DNA from 3 places in the Pseudomonas sp. RT4P38 genome. Region 3 is predicted to be linked to each of the others. Evidence: predicted binding sites of a transcription regulator. Region 3 holds the regulator's gene; each other region holds the start of a gene.

Evidence for each region. Region 3 encodes FliA, which starts transcription of late flagellar genes. Its sites were predicted from a motif close to CTAAAGTTTNNNNNNNNNNNGCCGNTAA; they were not measured.
Region 1: a site for FliA is predicted at 2,467-2,494, ahead of ACYZT7_RS15365 (methyl-accepting chemotaxis protein). Genes of this name have one in related genera too.
Region 2: a site for FliA is predicted at 2,337-2,364, ahead of motA (flagellar motor stator protein MotA). Genes of this name have one in related genera too.

The regions. Positions count from the first base shown of each region.
Region 1 is NZ_CM142703.1:3,305,543-3,312,243, reverse strand. Features, by position in the region: gene ACYZT7_RS15385 (LysR substrate-binding domain-containing protein) at 1-719, shown strand, start outside; gene ACYZT7_RS15380 (MmcQ/YjbR family DNA-binding protein) at 716-1,075, shown strand; gene ACYZT7_RS15375 (DUF1294 domain-containing protein) at 1,072-1,500, opposite strand; gene ACYZT7_RS15370 (undecaprenyl-diphosphate phosphatase) at 1,497-2,327, opposite strand; gene ACYZT7_RS15365 (methyl-accepting chemotaxis protein) at 2,622-4,256, shown strand; gene pnuC (nicotinamide riboside transporter PnuC) at 4,349-4,912, shown strand; gene ACYZT7_RS15355 (AAA family ATPase) at 4,909-5,433, shown strand; gene ACYZT7_RS15350 (hypothetical protein) at 5,765-6,202, shown strand; gene ACYZT7_RS15345 (adhesin) at 6,204-6,701, shown strand, end outside.
Region 2 is NZ_CM142703.1:769,239-775,939, reverse strand. Features, by position in the region: gene motB (flagellar motor protein MotB) at 386-1,414, opposite strand; gene motA (flagellar motor stator protein MotA) at 1,417-2,268, opposite strand; gene ACYZT7_RS03510 (HDOD domain-containing protein) at 2,435-3,973, shown strand; gene ACYZT7_RS03505 (rhodanese-like domain-containing protein) at 4,013-4,828, shown strand; gene asd (archaetidylserine decarboxylase) at 4,847-5,707, shown strand; gene ACYZT7_RS03495 (lectin OAA family protein) at 5,763-6,164, opposite strand; gene ACYZT7_RS03490 (molecular chaperone) at 6,364-6,701, shown strand, end outside.
Region 3 is NZ_CM142703.1:2,014,097-2,020,797, reverse strand. Features, by position in the region: gene ACYZT7_RS09350 (protein-glutamate methylesterase/protein-glutamine glutaminase) at 1-488, opposite strand, end outside; gene ACYZT7_RS09345 (chemotaxis protein CheA) at 538-2,781, opposite strand; gene ACYZT7_RS09340 (protein phosphatase CheZ) at 2,796-3,584, opposite strand; gene ACYZT7_RS09335 (chemotaxis response regulator CheY) at 3,615-3,986, opposite strand; gene fliA (RNA polymerase sigma factor FliA) at 4,154-4,894, opposite strand; gene fleN (flagellar synthesis regulator FleN) at 4,891-5,721, opposite strand; gene flhF (flagellar biosynthesis protein FlhF) at 5,838-6,701, opposite strand, start outside.

The DNA.
Region 1 (6,701 bases), 1.3 Mb from region 3:
GTTACCTGCGGCACTGTCAGGCGATGCTGCTGGAGGCCGAGATGGCCGACGAAGCCGTCGCCAGCATGTCCAGTGAACCTCGCGGGCGTTTGCGGGTGTCCTGCCCCGTCGGGTTGGCACACGAAATTCTGCCGACAGTGATCAGCGATTTCCTTGAGAAGTTTCCTCAGGTTCAACTGGAGGTCATGTTGCTCAACCGCCGCGTCGACCTGGTGACCGAGGGCGTCGATGTGGCGCTGCGAGTGCGTGAGTTGGGCGATGAGGATCCGCTGCTGGTCACCCGACGCTTGCGCCAGGCGCAGATGGCAATGGTCGCCAGCCCCGCGTTTTTGCATGGACGTGAAATCAACCACCCCGAAGACCTGAAAAACCTGCCCGTGCTCGGCGCCCTGGAAGCCGACCGCCTGGTGCATATACGCATGCTCAACCAACAGGGCAAAAGCTTTGAGTTGAGCCTCGAAGCGCGATTGGGCATCGATGACTTTATCGTGCGCAAGGCCTGCACCCTCGCCGGCCAGGGTTTTACCATGCTGCCGATGATGTATTGCGAGCAGGAACTGGAAAACGGCTCGCTGGTGCAGTTGCTGCCCGATTGGTCGCTGCCTGGCGGCTGGCTGCAAGCGGTCTACCCTCATCGGCGCGGGGTGATGCCGGCCGTACGCGCCTGGCTCGACCATTTGATCGAATCATTCAATGCCTGTGGGGACCGACTGATATGAAGGCTGGACGTATGAGCGAAGAGGATGTCGCGCAATTCTGTCTCGCGTTGCCGGGTGCGCGGGAAGACTACAAGTGGGGTGGCGTACGGGTGTTTTCGATTGCAGGGAACAAGATGTTCGCCTTGCAGAATCTGCGGGGCGACTCCCTGGCCTTCAAGGTCGACAAGGACTTGTTTCTCGGTCACTGCGACCGCCCGGGAATCCGCCCGGCGCCGTATCTGGCGCGGGCTCAGTGGATCATCATGGAAACGCCCTACCCTGTGGGCACCGAAGAGCTGCAAGGCTTGTTGCAACGTTCCCATCAACTGGTGGTGAGCAAGTTGCCCAAGCGTACCCAGGTCGGACTGCTGGTTTAGAGCAGCGCGAACAGATGGGCGCCGAGAAACAGCTGGTCGATCCAGAACACCTGATGCATCAGCACGATGATCCAGAACACCAGCTGAAACGAGATCTTGCGCGTCTTGTGACGAAACAGTTGCTGTGCCAGCAAGGCGCCCGGCCAGCCGCCGGCGAGTTCCACCGCATGCAGCACGTTCTCCGGCGTGCGCCAATTGTCGGCCCGCGCCTTGCGCTTGTCGCACCAGTACAGAAAGAACGCCAGGACGCTGACGATCCCGTACGCCGCCAGGGGAATCACCGAAACCCCGCGCAGCCACAACGACATCGCGCCGAATAGCGGCAGCGCGCACAGGACCGCGAACACCAGCAGTTTCAGCCGAGGTTTGCGGATCTCTCCACCGGGCTTGCGTCCGGGCTTGTTGCGCGAACTGCCATCATTCATGGCTTGACCGCGGTCCAGTCGACCCAGCCGAACTGCCAGGTGGCCAGGATGACCAGGCCGAACGCGATGCGATACCAGGCAAACGCCGCATAGCTGTGGCTGCCGATGAACACGAGCAAGGCTCTGACGGCAATCATCGCGAAGATGAACGCCGTCACGAAACCGATCGCGAACACCGGAAAATCAGACGGAACGAACAGGTCGCGATACTTGTAGCCCGAGTACACCGCCGCGCCGACCATGGTCGGCATCGCCAGGAAGAAAGAAAACTCGGTGGCGGTCTTGCGCGACAAGCCGAACAGCAAACCGCCAATGATCGTCGAGCCGGAGCGCGAGGTGCCGGGAATCATTGCCAGGCACTGGGCAAAGCCAACTTTCAGCGCGTCTTTCCAGGTGATTTCGTCGACGGTGTGGGCATGCACTTCATGCTGACGCTGCTCAGCCCACAGCATGACGATACCGCCCACGACCAACGCCGTGGCCACGGTGATCGGGTTGAACAGATACTCGTGGATCAGATCAGCGAAAATCACCCCCAATACCACGGCCGGCAGGAAGGCGATCAGCAGGTTCGCGGTAAAGCGTCGAGCGCTCGGCTGCGTCGGCAAACCGATAACCACATCGAATATCTTGCGGCGAAACTCCCACACCACCGCCAGAATCGCCCCCAACTGAATAATGATATTGAAGGCCATGGCCCGCTCGCCACCGAAGTTGAGCAAGTCCGCCACAATGATCTGGTGTCCGGTACTGGAGATCGGCAAAAATTCCGTCAGCCCTTCTACAACCCCAAGAATCAATGCCGAAAAGGCAGTCCAAAGATCCATCAATCCCCCAAGAAGCGATGCGCCACGGCATGCCCCGTTAATATTTTTTCAGAACGTTTACTGCGATCAGCCTAGCTGAAGGCCCGCGCGCACAGGATCCAGACGGAACCATAAAAATTCCGTGAAAAATCAACTTTGATTCAGGTTTTTCCGTGCGGGGCCGAAATCCTATCAGACAAGTCCGATTAGCGCTGCCGCGTTATTGGACTTGGGTCGGATATGACCGATAGGCAAAGTGTGGTTGGATGCTGGCGATCATTTATAACAAGAAAAAGAAACCGGAGTGACAGCGTTATGAACAGCTTGCGCAGTATGTCGATCAGCCGACGTTTGTGGCTCATCTTGATCGTGGCCGTGATGATGCTAATGACGTTGGGCGTCTTGATGCTCAAGCAGATTCACGATGACCTGTACCACGCCAAAGCTCAGAAAACCCAGCATGTGGTGCAAACTGCCAGTGGCATTCTGACCTATTACCACGACCTCGAAACCGCCGGCACGCTCACCCGCGATGCTGCGCAGAAGCAGGCACTGACAGCCGTTCGCGGTCTGCGCTATGACCAGAATGACTACTTCTGGATCAATGACCTGACGCCGGTGATGATCATGCACCCGGCCAACCCGAAACTCGATGGCCAGAACCTCTCGGCGATCCGTGACCCGGATGGTTTTGCCCTGTTTAACGAAATGGTCGCCGTCGCCAAGAGCAAGGGTGCCGGCACCATCGACTATCGCTGGCCTAAACCGGGGGCCAGTGCGCCGGTAGAAAAAACGTCCTACGTCAAACTGTTCGAACCCTGGGGCTGGGTGATCGGTTCGGGCGTGTACATCGATGACATGCAGGCCGAGTTCTATAGCCAAGTCTGGAAGGCCTCGTTCGTGGGGCTGGTGATTGCCCTGATCATGGCGCTGCTGGTGATCCTGATTGCCCGCAGCATCTTGCGTCCACTGCAGGAAACCGTGAACGCCATGGCCAACATCGCCAGCGGCGAGAGCGACCTGACCCGCAGCCTCGACACCCATGGCCAGGATGAAGTCACGCAACTGGCACGACACTTCAACGCCTTCACCGCCAAGCTGAGACTGGTGATCAAAGAACTGCAAGTGTCCGCCAGTGCCCTGGGCCAGTCGTCCAGTGAACTGGGCAACGACGCCGCCCAGGCCCAGCAACGTAGCCAGCAGCAGTCGCAACAAATGGAATTGGTGGCCACTGCCATCAATGAAGTGACGTATGGCGTGCACGATGTTGCGAAAAATGCCGAGCACGCCGCCAGCGAAATGCGCGATGCCGAGTCTCAGGCGCAGCAGGGCCAGATCAATATCGATGGCAGCCTGCAACAGATCGACAAATTGTCGTCCACCATTGATCAGGCGGTGGAAGTGATTCGCACCCTGGCCGCCGAAAGCACGCAGATTGGCAGCGTCCTCGAGGTGATCCGCTCCATCGCCGAGCAAACCAACCTGCTGGCCCTCAATGCGGCCATCGAAGCCGCCCGGGCCGGCGAGCAAGGCCGCGGTTTTGCGGTGGTGGCCGATGAAGTGCGACTCCTGGCCCAGCGTACCCAGAAGTCCACGGCCGAGATCCAGTCGATGATCGAGCGCCTGCAAAGTCATTCCGAAGCGGCGGTCAAAGTGATCGGCGACAGCAGCCGTGCATCGCAGTTGACCATCGAGCAGGCCGGTCTGGCCGGTGCAAGCCTGAATGCCATTGGCCAGGCGCTGCGCAACCTCAACGGGTTGAACGCCTCCATCGCCAGCGCGACCTTGCAACAGGCGCATGTGGTCGAGGACATCAACCAGAACGTCACCCAGGCAGCCGGCTTGTCCCACAGCACGGCGCTGGCGGCCGAACAGTCGAGCGTGGCCAGCGTTCACCTGAAGGAATTGAGTGAGCAGTTGAACGGTCTGCTCAAGCAGTTCCGGGTTTAACCGCCTACAAGGGACAGCGCACGCTGGTTCTACTCGGTAGCGTCTGCCGTTACAATCCGCCCCCCTCTTCGATTTCCCCTAAAGGAACCGCCATGTCCGGGCTTGAACTGTTTGCCGCCGCCCTCGGTGTCATTGCCGTTTGGTTGACCGTCAAACAGAACCCCTGGTGCTGGCCGATCGGCCTGGTCATGGTGCTGCTTTACAGCTGGATCTTTTTTGAGGTGAAGCTGTACTCGGACATGCTGCTGCAGGTGATCTACGCCGCGTTGCAGCTCTATGGCTGGTGGCAGTGGACGCGTGCGGGGGATGCGCACCAGGGTCGGCAAGTCAGCCTGCTCGAGGGTAAATCGGTCGCTTTCGGCCTGGTCATTGGAGCAGTCGGCAGTTTGTTGTTGGGTGCTGCTATGGCGAACTGGACCGACGCCGCGCAGCCTTGGCTCGATGCTGCGCTGACGGGCTTCAGCCTGGTGGCGCAATTGTGGATGGCGCAAAAACGCGTGCAGTGCTGGCCGCTGTGGATCGCCCTGGATGTGATTTTCGTCGGGCTGTTTATCTACAAAGAGATGTACCTGACCGCCGGGCTCTACGCATTGTTCACCCTGATTGCCGTGCAAGGCTGGCGGGAATGGCGGGCTGATCCGGCGTTGCGCACATGAAAGTTCTGGTACTCACAGGCCCCGAATCCAGCGGCAAGAGTTGGCTGGCAGCCGAGTTACAGCAGCATTTCGGCGGGGTCCTGGTAGACGAATATGTGCGCTGGTTCATCGAACAAAATCCACGAGACACCTGCCTGGCCGACATTCCGGAAATCGCCCGAGGGCAGCTGAAATGGGAGGACGAGGCACGCGCCCGGCAGCCGCATTTGCTGATTCTCGACACTCACTTGCTGAGCAACATCCTCTGGAGCCAGACTTTGTTTGGCGATTGCCCGACGTGGATCGAGCAAGCATTGCTGGCACGGCACTACGACCTGCATTTGCTGCTGAGCCCTGAAACCGTGGCCTGGCATGACGACGGGCAGCGGTGCCAACCGCAACTGGCAGAACGCCAGGCGTTTTTCCAGGCCAGCCGCCAATGGCTTGACCTGCACCACCAGCCTTGCCAGGTGCTGCAAGGTGATTGGCAACAGCGCAAGGACGCGGCATTCGAGGCTGTGACGCGCCTGCTCAAGGCCTGACAGGGGTACCCCGCCCTGCCGAAAATGTCCGTTCCTGAAACACCCATCCCTGCGCAAACCCTCGAGTTAAAGCGGCTCGAGCACTGCGTCAAGAAAATGTTAAGCCACTGATACAACCCGCCTTCAGCGCCCTTAGCGAGCAATGACGCCAGCATGGACGGCGCTTTTGTTTGGCTCTGTCTCAGTGGCGTTACAAACTTTTTCTAACCACCTCAACATCTAAAGCCAATCAACTGTTTTTAAAAGAAAAATAAAAACCGGCACACCTTCTGCTCTCTTCCTCGTAACGCTGATAAGGGCCAGCGTTCCACTTACAGAAGGAATTGCCGCTGTGGGGAAATTTGATAAAAGCTTCTATGGCCTTCTGCTGATCGGATGCGCACTGGGCTCAAGTGTTTGCCTGCCTGTACAGGCTGATAACGGCATTATCATTATCAAACGTGATGTCCAACCGCGCATGGCAACGCGTCCGCCGGTGATGCCCGACCCTAACCCCACGACCGCCAATGCCAACCCGTCCAAACACATCCTCAGCCAAACGAACGAGCTGAGCGACGGTGACTTTGCCAACGTCGCCAGTGGTGCAGGCATCTCCCGCCTGGTCGCTCAAGGTTCCAACAACCTGGGCGGCAATATCACCAACCAGACCCAGCTTTCCAACCTCCCCGCTGGACGTTCGGGAAACTCGGGTAACGGTATTGCCAACATGGTCAATTCAAACATCCAGCAAGGCCTGGGTGCTCTGAAAGTCATAACGGGAGACCGTTAAGATGAATCGTACGCTGCTGATTATCGCCATGTTTTGCAGTGCATCGACCTTTGCCCAACCTCCCGTCATCAATAACGCCGAAATCGACAGTTCGGGCATGCAGTACCACGGCAACCTCACGGTCAACCAGGCTGCGGGCGATCAACAGCAACAGGCCAACGCCCGGGCCATCGCCATTGGCCATGGAGCCAGCGCGACCACACAGATTCGCCAACGGTTGCGTACGCGGGTCGACCCCAGGATCGATGCCCATTCCAGCATTCAAGGCGACTCCTTCAGCCACGGCAACGGCGTACTGGGCGTCAACCAGAGCGCGGGCGCCAGTAACCAACAAGCCAATGCACTGCGTATCAGCGTCAGTGCTCAGCCGCAAAGTATCGACGACAGCGTCCTCAGGCAACAGAACGTGACGCTGATCACCAACTCCGATCCAACTGACTCTGCACCAGGCTATCGCCAGGTCGCTACCAGCGATCAGGCCTTCACCGGTAGCCGTGGG
Region 2 (6,701 bases), 1.2 Mb from region 3:
AACACAGGTTCTTCGAGTTGAAGTGGCGTCTCCCCCTTTTTAGCCGGTATCCACAGCCCGAGAAAAAGCCGCGAACATAGCGGCTTTCCCATTTTCAACGTGCAGCTTTTTCCAGCGTCCAGCCCAGTACATCCAAGGCATCACAGCCGTCACGGGCGCTTGTGCATCATCTGTAACGACCGGCTAAAGTCGATCACCGATTCTTCGGCGACGGACAAACTATAGGCGAGCCTCTAGCGAAGTGAAACCCGGTTTATGCGTCTCGGAGACGTCCTACACCTTTCTCGGACATGCCTCATACCTTGATTTTTACCGCCATCAGACGGATATAAATACATTCTTACAGGCACAAAAAAGCCGACATCGCTGTCGGCTTTTTTGTGGGTCACTGCTTGGCTGGCTCACCCGGCTTCGGTGGAGGGTTGTCGAACAGGTTCAAACGCTCGCGAAGCTCGTGCGCCGGCAACGGTTCTTTATCCGCCGGCAACGCATTCGGGTCGGCTGGCGTGGCGGGCACTTCGCCCGGGCCACCCTGCCCTTGCGTCGGCTCTGGAGCCGGTTCCGCACCTTGCGAACCTTCGATGGCGCGCTGGGCTTTCTTGGTCAGCACCACGATGTCGATACGGCGATTGACTGGGTTGAACGGGTTCTCGCGATCGAACAACGCCGACGAGGCATAACCGACGACGCGTGCCACCTGCGCATCCGGATAGCTGCCGGCGATCAACGCACGACGTGCAGCGTTGGCACGGTTGGCCGAGAGCTCCCAGTTACCAAAGTCACCGGTGCCCGTGTACGGCTTGGCATCGGTGTGGCCGCTGATGCTGATCTTGTTCGGCACCGCTTTGATGGTGTCGGCCATGGCCAGCAGGATGTCTTCGAAGTATGGCTTCAGACGGGCACTGCCAGAGTCGAACATCGGCCGGTTTTCGGCGTCCACGATCTGGATGCGCAAACCGTCCGGCGTGATCTCGAACAGGATCTGGTCTTTGAATTTCTTGAGTTGCGGGTTCTCTTCGACTTTGTTCTGCAGTTCTTGCAGCAACAGCTCGAGACGCTCCTTCTCGACCTGCTCGGCCATGCCTTCAACCTGCTCGGTGTCGATAGTCACCTTGTCTGGCTGCGGCTGAGATTTCACCTCGGGGTTGAGGGTGTTCTCCGGCGCCAGGGTCGGCGAACCGCCCAGGTCGATGATGTACGGCGTGCCGCTTTCGGAAAAGCCGACCGGGTCCTTGAAGTAACCGGCGATGGCGATCTTCTGTTCGGGTGTTGCGGTGGACAGCAGCCACAGCACCAGGAAGAACGCCATCATCGCCGTCGCGAAGTCCGCGAAGGCGATTTTCCAGGCGCCCCCGTGATGCCCGCCGGCGATGCGCTTGACGCGCTTGATGATTATCGGCTGGTTATTTTCCATGCTTAGCGACCGCGAACCGCTTGTTCCAGCTCAGCAAAGCTGGGACGGTGCGCCGGGTACAGCACCTTGCGGCCGAACTCTACCGCCAGCGACGGCGGCATGCCGGAAGCGGAAGCGACCAGCGAGGCCTTGATGGCTTCGTAGACGTTCAGTTCTTCCTTGGCATCGTGGGCCAGGGAATGGGCCAGCGGACCGAAGAAACCGTACGCCGCGAGAATACCGAAGAAGGTACCGACCAGTGCCGCGCCGACGTGAAGACCGATGGAGGCCTGGTCGCCTTCGCCCAGGGAGGCCATGGTCACCACGATACCCAGAACGGCTGCGACGATACCGAAACCGGGCATGCCGTCGGCGATGCCGTTGACGGCGTGTGACGGATGCTCAAGATCTTCTTTGAGGCTGTATAGCTCCATGTCGAACAGGCCTTCCAGCTCGTGGGGAGCCATGTTGCCGGAGGACATGATGCGCAGGTAATCGCAGATGAACGCGGTCATGCGTTCGTCTTTGAGCACCGTCGGGTACTTGGCGAAGATGGGGCTCGCTGCGGCATCTTCGATGTCGCCTTCGATGGCCATCATGCCTTCGCGGCGGCTCTTGTTGAGGATCTCGTATATCAACCCCAACACTTCAAGATAAAAGGTATGAGTAAAGCGCGAACCGAACATGCTCAGTGACTTCTTGAGCACGTGCATGGTCATGTAGCCGGGGTTGGCCTGCAAGAATGCGCCAAGGGCAGCACCACCGATGATCAACACCTCGAAAGGCTGGATCAGGGCGGCAATCTTGCCATGGGAGAGCACGTATCCGCCGAGCACGCTCGCGAATACGACGATGATGCCGATAATTTTAGCCATAGGTAGGAGAGCACTTACTGAGTCGGGTTCAAGGTCATATTCGGAAGTTAAAAAATCTCTTCTTCTACTTATCGGCAAAACTGCGCCAGACTATAGCCAGTTCAGGCGAAAAGCCAATTTGGCCCGCTCCGGGCATAGGTAATGCAGACGATGATCGCGTCCAACCATGGCTAACGAAACGAACGTTCCAACTCCAAAACCGACCACTCTCGAAGGCTGGGTCAAGCTTCTCGATGGCGTGCGCCTGCCGGTTCCGCAAGCCAGTCACGACCGTGTCTGCAAGGCCATCGCCAACAGTCGCAGCTCCCTGCGCGATATCGCCGAACTGATGCAGGACAGCCCGGCGCTGGCGCTGAGTGTGATTCGCGAAGCCAATCGCCACACCCATGGCAGCATGACCGAGCCCGCGGAAAACCTTGAGGTGGCGATCAATCGCCTCGGTTTGAAGCGCACCGAAGAACTGCTCGCCCGCCTGCCTGCCGAACCTCAGTCGGACATCCCGGTTGCCCTGCGTCAGTTGCAACTGATCAGCCAGCACGCGACTCAACAGGCCAACGGCTTTTTCGCCAGTCGCCTGGCCCGGCTTTGGCAGGACATTCACTGGGGCAGCCTGCTGTTTCTCTCGCCGCTCTGGCCGATGGCGTTGACCCATCCGCATCTGCTCGAAGAATGGGAGCTGCGGGTCATCCATAAAGGTGAATCCGCGAGCAAAGTCGAGAAGCAATTGTTCGGCGCACGCCTGCTGGAAATCTGCCTGGCGCTCGTGGACATCTGGCGCCTGCCGATCTGGGTGCAGCAGGGTTATCGGCTGTTGCTCAACGAGCAGCGTGAGCTGGTGAAAGTGCTGCGCATCGCTCGCGACAGCGATCACCCATTGCGCCAGCAGAACCGCCTCGATGACGATCCGACCCTGCGCCGCTGGCTCAATCAACCGGCCAATACAGTGCTGCTGGCCAACGGTCTGGCACTGTCGGCACAACACGCCTGGGACAGCCCTCACAGTGAACGCTGGCAGTACCTGACCAGCCTGTACCTGCAAATGCCGATGGACGAAGTGCAGCAGCAGTTGCACCAACAGGCCGCCAACAGCGCCCGCCATCACGCCATGCCAGACCTTTGGCACCCGGCCGTGTCGCTGATCTGGCCATGGGGCGTAACCCGCATCCACGCCGGTTTGCTGCCGGCCCCGGCGCCGACCGCCGAAGACCTGGCGAAGTGGCGCAGACAATGTGCCGAGTTGCTGGTGGAGCCGAGTCGCTTCACCAATGCCATGCACTTGACCACCTCTGCCCGGGACGCTTTGGTTGCGTGCGGCATGCGTCGGGTGATGATCCTGATGGCCGACCGTACTCACGCTAATCTGCGGGTGCACCAAACGGCCGGACTGCCGAAAGAAGTGGCCGGCCTGAATTTCGTGGTCAGCCAGAGCACTGTGCTGCAACGCCTGCTCTCGCAACAGGCCCAAGTGCGCCTGACACCGGACAACAATGCGCAATTTTCGACGCTATTGCCGGCCAGCCTGCGCTCACAGTTCGGCGGCGAACACCTGCTGCTACGCTCACTGGTCAATAACGGCCGGGTCATCATGATTGTGGTGGCGGATCAGGGCGGCGGGCCGTTCTCGGAAATCACCGTGCAAGCCTTCGGCAAAACCGCGCAATGTATTGAGAAAGCCCTGCATAGCTTTAGCCACCACGGCCAATGACCCGCTACAATCCTCCCTTTTGTGCTCTGGAGACCTCACATGTCTGACTTCTCTGGCTTGGCGCTGGTCATCGAGCCGAGCGACTTGCTCGCCCGTCTCGACGCCCGCGAACTGATTCTGGTGGACCTGACCAGCAGCGCCCGCTATGCCGCAGGGCATATCCCCGGTGCGCGTTTTGTCGATCCGAAACGCACGCAACTCGGTCAGGCGCCTGCGCCGGGACTGATGCCGCCGCAAGCGGCACTCGAAGCGTTGTTCGGCGAACTGGGCCACAACAAGGACGCGGTCTACGTCGTCTATGACGACGAGGGCGGCGGTTGGGCCGGGCGCTTTATCTGGCTGCTGGATGTCATCGGCCACAGCAAGTACCACTATGTCGATGGTGGCCTGACAGCTTGGCTGGCAGAAGGCTCGCCCATGTCGATCCAGATCCCGGCTCCGGTCGGCGGCCCGGTTGCGTTGACCCTGCACGACGAACCCACCGCCACCCGCGAGTACCTGCAAAGCCGTCTCGGTGCCGCCGACCTGGCGATCTGGGACGCACGCGGGCCGCTGGAGTACTCCGGCGAGAAAGTCCTGGCGGCCAAGGCCGGGCACATTCCCGGCGCGGTCAATTTCGAATGGACCGCGGGCATGGATCAGGCGCGCAACCTGCGCATCCGCACCGACATGCCGCAGATCCTGGAAAAACTCGGGATCAGCAAAGACAAAGAAGTGATTACCCACTGCCAGACTCACCATCGTTCTGGCTTCACCTATCTGGTGGCCAAATCCCTCGGTTATCCGCGGGTCAAAGGCTACGCCGGTTCCTGGGGCGAATGGGGCAACCATCCCGATACGCCCGTAGAGATTTAAGGTTTTTAAGGACAGTTAATGAATAAGCGTTTGTTTATCCTCAGCCAATACCTGCTGCCCCATCACCTGCTGTCGCGACTGGCCGGCTGTATCGCCGAATGCCGCGTGCGCTGGTTCAAGAATGCCTTCACCGCCTGGTTCGCCAAGCGTTATCAGGTGGACATGTCGCAGGCGCTGGTCGAAGACCTGACCGCCTACGAGCACTTCAATGCGTTCTTCACTCGCGCCCTGAAGGACGGCGCCCGCCCGCTGGACGAGACGCCAGGCGCGATTCTCAGCCCGGCCGACGGCGCGGTCAGCCAACTCGGCCCGATCGAACACGGTCGCGTGTTCCAGGCCAAAGGCCACAGCTTCAGTGTGCTGGAATTGCTGGGCGGCGACGCTGCCAACGCAGCGCCGTTCATGGGCGGTGATTTCGCCACCATTTACCTGTCGCCGAAGGACTACCACCGCGTGCACATGCCGCTGGCCGGCACCCTGCGCGAGATGGTCTACATCCCGGGCCGGATCTTCTCGGTCAACCAGACCACCGCCGAAAACGTTCCGGAACTGTTCGCCCGCAACGAGCGTGTGGCATGCATTTTCGACACCGAACGCGGGCCGATGGCCGTGGTGCTGGTGGGCGCAATGATCGTGGCGTCGATCGAAACCGTTTGGGCCGGGCTGGTCACGCCGCCAAAACGCGAGCTGAAAACCTTCCGCTACGACGAAGCTGCCCGTGCGCCAATCCATTTGGAGAAAGGTGCAGAACTGGGTCGGTTCAAACTGGGTTCGACCGCTGTCGTGCTGTTCGGGCCTGATCAAGTGAAGTGGGCTGAAGAGCTGGCGGCCGGTTCGCCGGTACAGATGGGCCAGGGCATGGGCCTGGCAAACGCCTGACCCCTGATCCGGCCCCGCGAACGTCTTCGCGGGGCCGGACATTTCGGTGGTGCCGTTACTCTATCTGTCCACGGAAGCCGATCGGCCCTTCGTTGGCGTAGGTATTGGTGCCACTGAGGTTTTTCCCTCCATCACTGGAGGTCACGCTCAACGCCACAACGTTCTGATTATCCCGACCTCCGATGACCCATTTGCCACCCGGATGCCAGGGGGCATCGTTGCCGCCCCACTGATTTTCAACGTTGTACTGGTTCTGGCCCGTGCGCTGAGCCTTGAAGCCAATGGGACCTTCACCCGCATACGTCATGGTGCCGGTGAAACTCTTCCCGCCATCGCCCGATTTGATCTCGATCGCGACAACGTTCTGGTTGTCCCGCGCGCCTAGCGTCCAGTCTCCGCCCGGATGCCAGGGTGCCGAACTACCGCCCCATTGATTTGCCACTACATATCTAGACATAAACTTCATCTCCTTGAAGTTACAAAGAGACCCGCCCTGCGTAGGCAGCAGGCCGTACGACTGTGCGTATCCAGTCGCACGACTGTCAGATTAGTAGGACACCCGGATGGCACTCGACTGACAGACAAACGGTAGAAATCCATAGCTGCTACAGTCAGACCATTCACTGCCCCTTTCCCGGTTGGAGTTTTTCCACCGCATGAATGAGACCAGTCTCCACCTGTTGCTACGCGCCCCGATCCCGACGCAGTTGCGCCTGTCGTTCTGTGAAGCCAACCCACGTGATCTCAAGCGCTGGATCGCCAATCTGCCCAAAGCCAATATCGGCGAGACCGCTCGCCAGCTGTATCAAGGCTTGAGCGAACTCAACCAGCTGCTCACGCCAAGCGAAAATCGCCTGCAATTGCTCGAACTGTTGCGCCCCGAGGTGTATTACGTCTGCAAACACCTTGAGCGGCATTTCCTGCATCAGTCGATTGTCCTCGACGAGCGTTCGCGCAAGATCGCCAACCTCTGCCAGGCGCTGCAACGTCACTT
Region 3 (6,701 bases):
CTGCTGCCGTAGCTACTGACGCTCGAAGGCGCAGGCGTCGGAGCTGGCGCGGCGACGGGCGCCGGAGCGCTGTAGGTGCTGGCACGACGGTTACTGCGCGAGATGCTGAGAATCTTCTCGCACAGCAGTTGCTTGACCTTCTCCGGGTTACGGGAGATGTCTTCGAAATTCTTCGGCAGGAAATCCACCGCGCCGGCGTCCAGCGCATCGAGAGTGACCCGAGCGCCTTCGTGGGTCAGCGAGGAAAACATCAACACCGGGGTCGGGCAGCGCTGCATGATGTGCCGCACCGCCGTGATGCCATCCATCATCGGCATCTCGTAGTCCATGGTGATCACGTCTGGCTTGAGGGCCAGCGCCTGATCAATCGCCTCTTTTCCGTTGGTCGCCGTACCGACAACCTGGATGTTCGGATCCGCTGAAAGAATTTCCGAGACGCGGCGGCGGAAAAACCCCGAATCGTCCACCACCAGGACTTTGACTGCCATAAACACTCCGTTAGACGGAGCGAGGCTCAGTCGCCCCGCTCCACCAGAATCAAATACGCCGTGCGGCGTAACGCTTGAGCATGCTCGGTACATCGAGAATCAGCGCAATGCGGCCGTCACCGGTGATGGTGGCGCCGGACATGCCCGGGGTTCCCTGGAGCATCTTGCCCAATGGCTTGATGACCACTTCTTCCTGGCCCACCAGTTGATCGACGACGAAGCCGATCCGCTGAGTGCCCACCGAAAGGATCACCACGTGGCCTTCGCGCTGCTCTTCATGTGCGGCAGAGCTGACCAGCCAGCGTTTGAGGTAGAACAATGGCAGCGCCTTGTCCCGCACGATCACCACTTCCTGGCCGTCCACCACGTTGGTGCGCGACAAGTCGAGGTGGAAGATCTCGTTGACGTTCACCAGCGGGAACGCAAACGCCTGGTTGCCGAGCATGACCATCAGAGTCGGCATGATCGCCAGGGTCAACGGGACCTTGATGACGATCTTCGAGCCCTTGCCCTTGGTCGAATAGATATTGATGGTGCCATTGAGTTGGGCGATTTTGGTTTTCACCACGTCCATGCCCACGCCGCGTCCGGAGACATCGGAAATTTCGGTCTTGGTCGAGAAACCCGGCGCGAAGATCAGGTTGAAGCAATCGGATTCGCTGAGGCGATCCGCTGCATCCTTGTCCATCAAGCCTTTCTTCACGGCAATGCCGCGCAGAACATCGGCGTCCATGCCCTTGCCGTCATCGGAGATGGACAGCAGGATGTGGTCGCCTTCCTGTTCTGCGGACAGGATCACCTTGCCGCTGCGAGGCTTGCCCATCGCTTCGCGCTCGGCCGGCTCTTCGATACCGTGGTCAACCGAGTTGCGCACCAAGTGGACCAGCGGGTCGGCCAGGGCCTCGACGAGGTTCTTGTCGAGGTCGGTTTCTTCGCCGACCAGTTCCAGGTTGATCTCTTTCTTGAGCTGGCGAGCCAGGTCGCGAACCAGGCGCGGGAAGCGCCCGAAGACCTTCTTGATCGGTTGCATCCGGGTCTTCATGACCGCGGTTTGCAGGTCGGCAGTGACCACGTCGAGGTTCGACACCGCCTTGGACATGGCTTCGTCGCCGCTGTTGAGGCCCAGACGGACCAAGCGGTTACGCACCAGTACCAACTCGCCAACCATGTTCATGATTTCGTCGAGACGCGCGGTATCGACCCGCACGGTGGTCTCGGCTTCGCTGGCCGGTTTTTCCGCCGGTGGCGCGGCCGGGGCACGAGCCGGAGCCGGTGCAGCAGCAACAGGCTTCGGCGCTTCGGCTTTAGGCTCGGGCGCTTTGGCGACGGGTTTCGGCGCAACAGCCTTGGCAACCGGGGCCGCAACCGAAGCGCTGGCGCCCGACGCAGTGCCGACTTCAGTGAACTTGCCTTTGCCGTGCAATTCGTCGAGCAGCGATTCGAACTCGTGATCGGAGATCAGGTCGCCGCCAGCCGCTTTAGCGGTGGGCGCAGCCGGGGCCGGGACCGCAGCAATGGCCGATTCCAGCGCATCAACGGCAAAGTTACCCTTGCCGTGCAGCTGATCGAGCAGCGCTTCGAACTCGTCGTCGGTGATATCGGAGCTGTCGCCTGCCGCTTTCGGGGCAGCCGGTGCGGCTGGCGCCGGGGCTACCGCATCGACGGCGAACTGGCCTTTACCGTGCAGTTGATCGAGCAACGACTCGAACTCGGCATCGGTGATTTCGTCGCTGGCTGCCGCATTGCTGCTCGGCGCCGGCACAGCTGCCGGGGCTTCTGCCTGAGCCTTGACGGCGTTCAGCGAGTCCAGCAGTTGTTCGAATTCGTTATCGGTGATGTCACCCGATTCGCTGTCGGCAGCCGGTGTTTCGACCACTTCGACAACTGGTGCGGATTCTTCAGTTTTCGGCTCGGCCAGACGGGCCAGTGCCGCAAGCAATTCTGGCGTGGCAGCCGTGATCGGGCTGCGCTCGCGGACTTCGGTAAACATGCCGTTCACCGCATCCAGCGCTTCGAGAACCACGTCCATCAGTTCCGAGTCGACGCGACGTTCACCCTTGCGCAGGATGTCGAACACGTTCTCGGCGATGTGACAGCACTCCACCAGCTCGTTGAGCTGGAGGAAGCCGGCGCCTCCTTTTACAGTGTGAAAACCGCGAAAAATTGCATTGAGCAAGTCCGCATCATCAGGTCGGCTTTCAAGCTCGACCAGCTGTTCGGACAGTTGCTCTAGAATCTCGCCGGCCTCAACCAGGAAATCCTGAAGGATCTCTTCATCGGCGCCGAAGCTCATGTGTAGGGGTGCTCCTAGAATCCAAGGCTGGAAAGCAAATCGTCTACATCGTCCTGACCGGACACAACGTCTTCTCTTTTATCGGCATGAATCTGCGGACCTTCACCCTGAGAGAGATGTTTTTGCGGATCTTTTTCAGCCAGCATCGCTTCACGGTCATGTTCGATGCCCGCAAAGCGGTCCACCTGACTGGCCATGAGCACGAGCTTGAGCAGGTTGCTTTCAACTTCGGTGACCAATTGGGTCACACGCTTGATCACCTGACCGGTGAGGTCCTGGTAATCCTGAGCGAGCAGAATGTCGTTGAGGTTGCTCGACACAACGCGATTATCTTCGCTGCTGCGTGTCAGGAAACCGTCGACTCGCCGGGCCAGCTCGCGGAACTCTTCAGCCCCGACCTCGCGCCGCATGAACCGTCCCCAGTCGGTGCTCAAGGCCTGCGCTTCATTGCTCAGGCCGTTGACCAGCGGCGTGGCGTTTTCCACCAGGTCCATGGTGCGGTTGGCCGCGGCCTCGGTCAGCTTGACCACATAGCCCAGACGCTCGGTGGCGTCCGTGATCTGTGACACTTCCTCGGCTTGCGGCATGTTCGGGTCAATCTGAAAATTGACGATCGCACTATGCAGCTCGCGAGTGAGCTTGCCCACTTCCTGATACAGGCCTCGGTCACGGGTCTGGTTGAGCTCATGGATCAGTTGCACGGCGTCGCCGAACCTGCCTTTTTCAAGACTTTCGACCAGTTCGACAGCGTGTTTTTTCAGGGTCGACTCGAAATCGCCCTGTGAAGATTCGTTATGCTCCATAGCTCCCCCGTGGCGCAGTGGCTTCGCACATCAACCGATGCGTTCGAAAATCTTCTCGATTTTTTCTTTTAACGCCTGGGCCGTGAAGGGTTTGACCACATAGCCGTTAACACCGGCCTGGGCTGCCTCGATGATCTGCTCGCGCTTGGCTTCAGCGGTCACCATCAGCACCGGCAGGTGCTTGAGCTTTTCATCGGCACGCACGTGGCGCAGCAGGTCGATACCGGTCATGCCGGGCATGTTCCAGTCTGTTACCAGAAAGTCGATGCTGCCGCTGTTGAGAACCGGAATGGCAGTAGTGCCATCGTCGGCCTCGACCGTGTTGGTGAACCCAAGGTCACGCAACAGGTTTTTTATGATCCGCCGCATCGTTGAGAAGTCATCAACGATGAGGATTTTCATGTTCTTGTTCAATTCGACCTCCAAGCAGTCTTAAACGCGCCCAGCACCTGGACGCGCCATTTCAATCAATCCGGCAAAGCACTCAATGACTGTCTGGAGCACAACAGATCGGGACCCGTGCGGTTCAACACCCCACCAGCCGCGTTCGCAGTGTCCCCACACTGCCTTCAGCGCGCTCGCCACTCCCCCAAACGCCCCCGCAAACGGGCCGCGCACTGGCTGTGTAACTGGCTGACCCGAGATTCGCTAACCCCCAGGACTTCACCGATTTCCTTGAGATTCAACTCTTCGTCGTAATACAGCGCCAACACCAGTCGCTCACGCTCCGGCAAATTGGCAATCGCATCCGCCAGTGCCCTCTGGAAGCGTTCATCTTCCAGATCGCGCGACGGCTCCAGATGAGCACTGGCGCCATCCTCGTGCAGCCCTTCGTGTTCGCCGTCCTGCAACAGATCGTCGAAACTGAATAACCGGCTGCCCAGGGTGTCGTTCAAAATCCCGTAATAATCGTCGAGACTCAATTGGAGTTCGGCCGCAACCTCGTGATCTTTAGCGTCACGACCGGTTTTAGCTTCAATCGAGCGAATGGCGTCGCTGACCATCCGGGTATTGCGGTGGACCGAACGTGGCGCCCAGTCCCCTTTGCGTACTTCATCGAGCATCGCGCCGCGGATTCGAATGCCCGCGTACGTCTCGAAACTCGCGCCTTTGCTGGCGTCGTATTTGGTCGACACTTCAAGCAGGCCGATCATGCCGGCCTGAATCAGGTCTTCGACCTGGACACTGGCCGGCAGACGCGCCAGCAAGTGGTAGGCAATGCGTTTAACCAGTGGCGCGTAACGCTCGATCAGCTCGTACTGCGCGTCACGTGCCGAATTCTTGTAGAGGTTGTAGCCGCTGGCTGTCATAACACCGGTCCTGCCGTTTGTTGCACGAGGCGCTCGACAAAAAACTCCAGGTGCCCACGCGGGTTGGCAGGCAGCGGCCAGGTATCGACCTTTTGTGCAATGGCCTTGAACGCCAGGGAGCACTTGGACCGCGGGAAGGCTTCATAGACGGCGCGCTGCTTCTGCACAGCCTTACGCACGCTTTCGTCGTAAGGCACCGCGCCGACGTATTGTAAGGCGACGTCGAGGAAGCGATCTGTGACCTTGGTCAACTTGGCGAACAGGTTGCGACCTTCCTGCGGGCTCTGGGCCATGTTGGCAAGGACACGGAAGCGGTTCATGCCGTAATCGCGGTTAAGCAATTTGATCAGTGCGTAGGCGTCAGTGATCGAGGTCGGTTCGTCGCAGACCACCAGCAAGACTTCTTGCGCTGCGCGAACGAAACTGACTACCGACTCACCAATGCCCGCAGCGGTGTCGATCACCAATACGTCGAGGTTATCGCCGATGTCGCTGAACGCCTGGATCAGGCCGGCGTGTTGGGCCGGGCTCAGGTGAACCATGCTTTGAGTGCCGGACGCGGCCGGGACGATGCGGATGCCGCCAGGGCCCTGCAACAGAACGTCGCGCAGCTCGCAGCGGCCTTCGATCACGTCGGCCAACGTACGTTTGGGTGTCAGTCCCAGCAGGACGTCGACGTTCGCCAGCCCCAGATCGGCGTCCAGCAGCATGACGCGCCGGCCGAGCTCAGCTAGAGCCAGGGACAAGTTCACTGACACGTTAGTTTTCCCGACGCCACCTTTGCCGCCGGTCACCGCGATCACCTGTACGGGATGCATGCTGCCCATGAATTTTCTTTACCTTGTCTTACTTAGACGGAGGCCACATTACTGGCTGCGCGTTCACAAAATGAACAATGCATGGCAGACCATCGATGTAGGTACAAAAACTGTTCATTAATACCTCAGCCGACCTGCTTGGTCGGGCTGTGGTAAATATCAGCGAACATGTCAGCCATGGCTTCTTCGCTGGGTTCTTCTTGCATTTGCACGCTTACCGCGCGACTGACCAACTGATGACGACGCGGCAGATGCAAATCATCCGGAATCCGCGGGCCATCGGTCAGGTAGGCCACCGGCAATTCATGACTGATGGCCAGGCTCAACACCTCGCCCAGACTTGCCGTTTCATCCAGTTTAGTCAGGATGCAGCCAGCGAGCCCACAACGCTTGTAACTGTGATAAGCGGCCGTTAGAACCTGTTTCTGGCTGGTGGTTGCCAACACCAGATAGTTTTTCGATTTGATCCCACGACCGGCCAGGCTTTCGAGCTGCATGCGCAGTGCCGGATCGCTGGCCTGGAGGCCCGCGGTATCGATCAGCACCACGCGTTTGCGCAGCAAGGGCTCCAGTGCCTGCACCAGCGACTGACCCGGGTCGACGTGAGTCACCGACACATTGAGGATCCGGCCAAGGGTCTTGAGCTGCTCCTGAGCACCAATACGGTAGCTGTCCATGCTCACCAACGCGATATTTTGCGCGCCGTACTTGAGCACGTAGCGGGCGGCGAGCTTGGCCAGCGTGGTGGTTTTGCCCATGCCGGCAGGGCCGACCATGGCAATCACACCGCCCTCTTCCAGCGGCTCGATTTCCGGTGTGGCGATCATCCGCGCCAGGTGCGCCAGCAACATGCGCCAGGCCTGACGAGGTTCTTCAATATCGGTAATCAGCGCCAGCAAATCCCGCGACAACGGACCGGACAGACCGATGCGTTGCAGGCGACGCCAAAGATTGGCCTGGGCCGGACGGCTGCCTTGCAGCTGATTCCA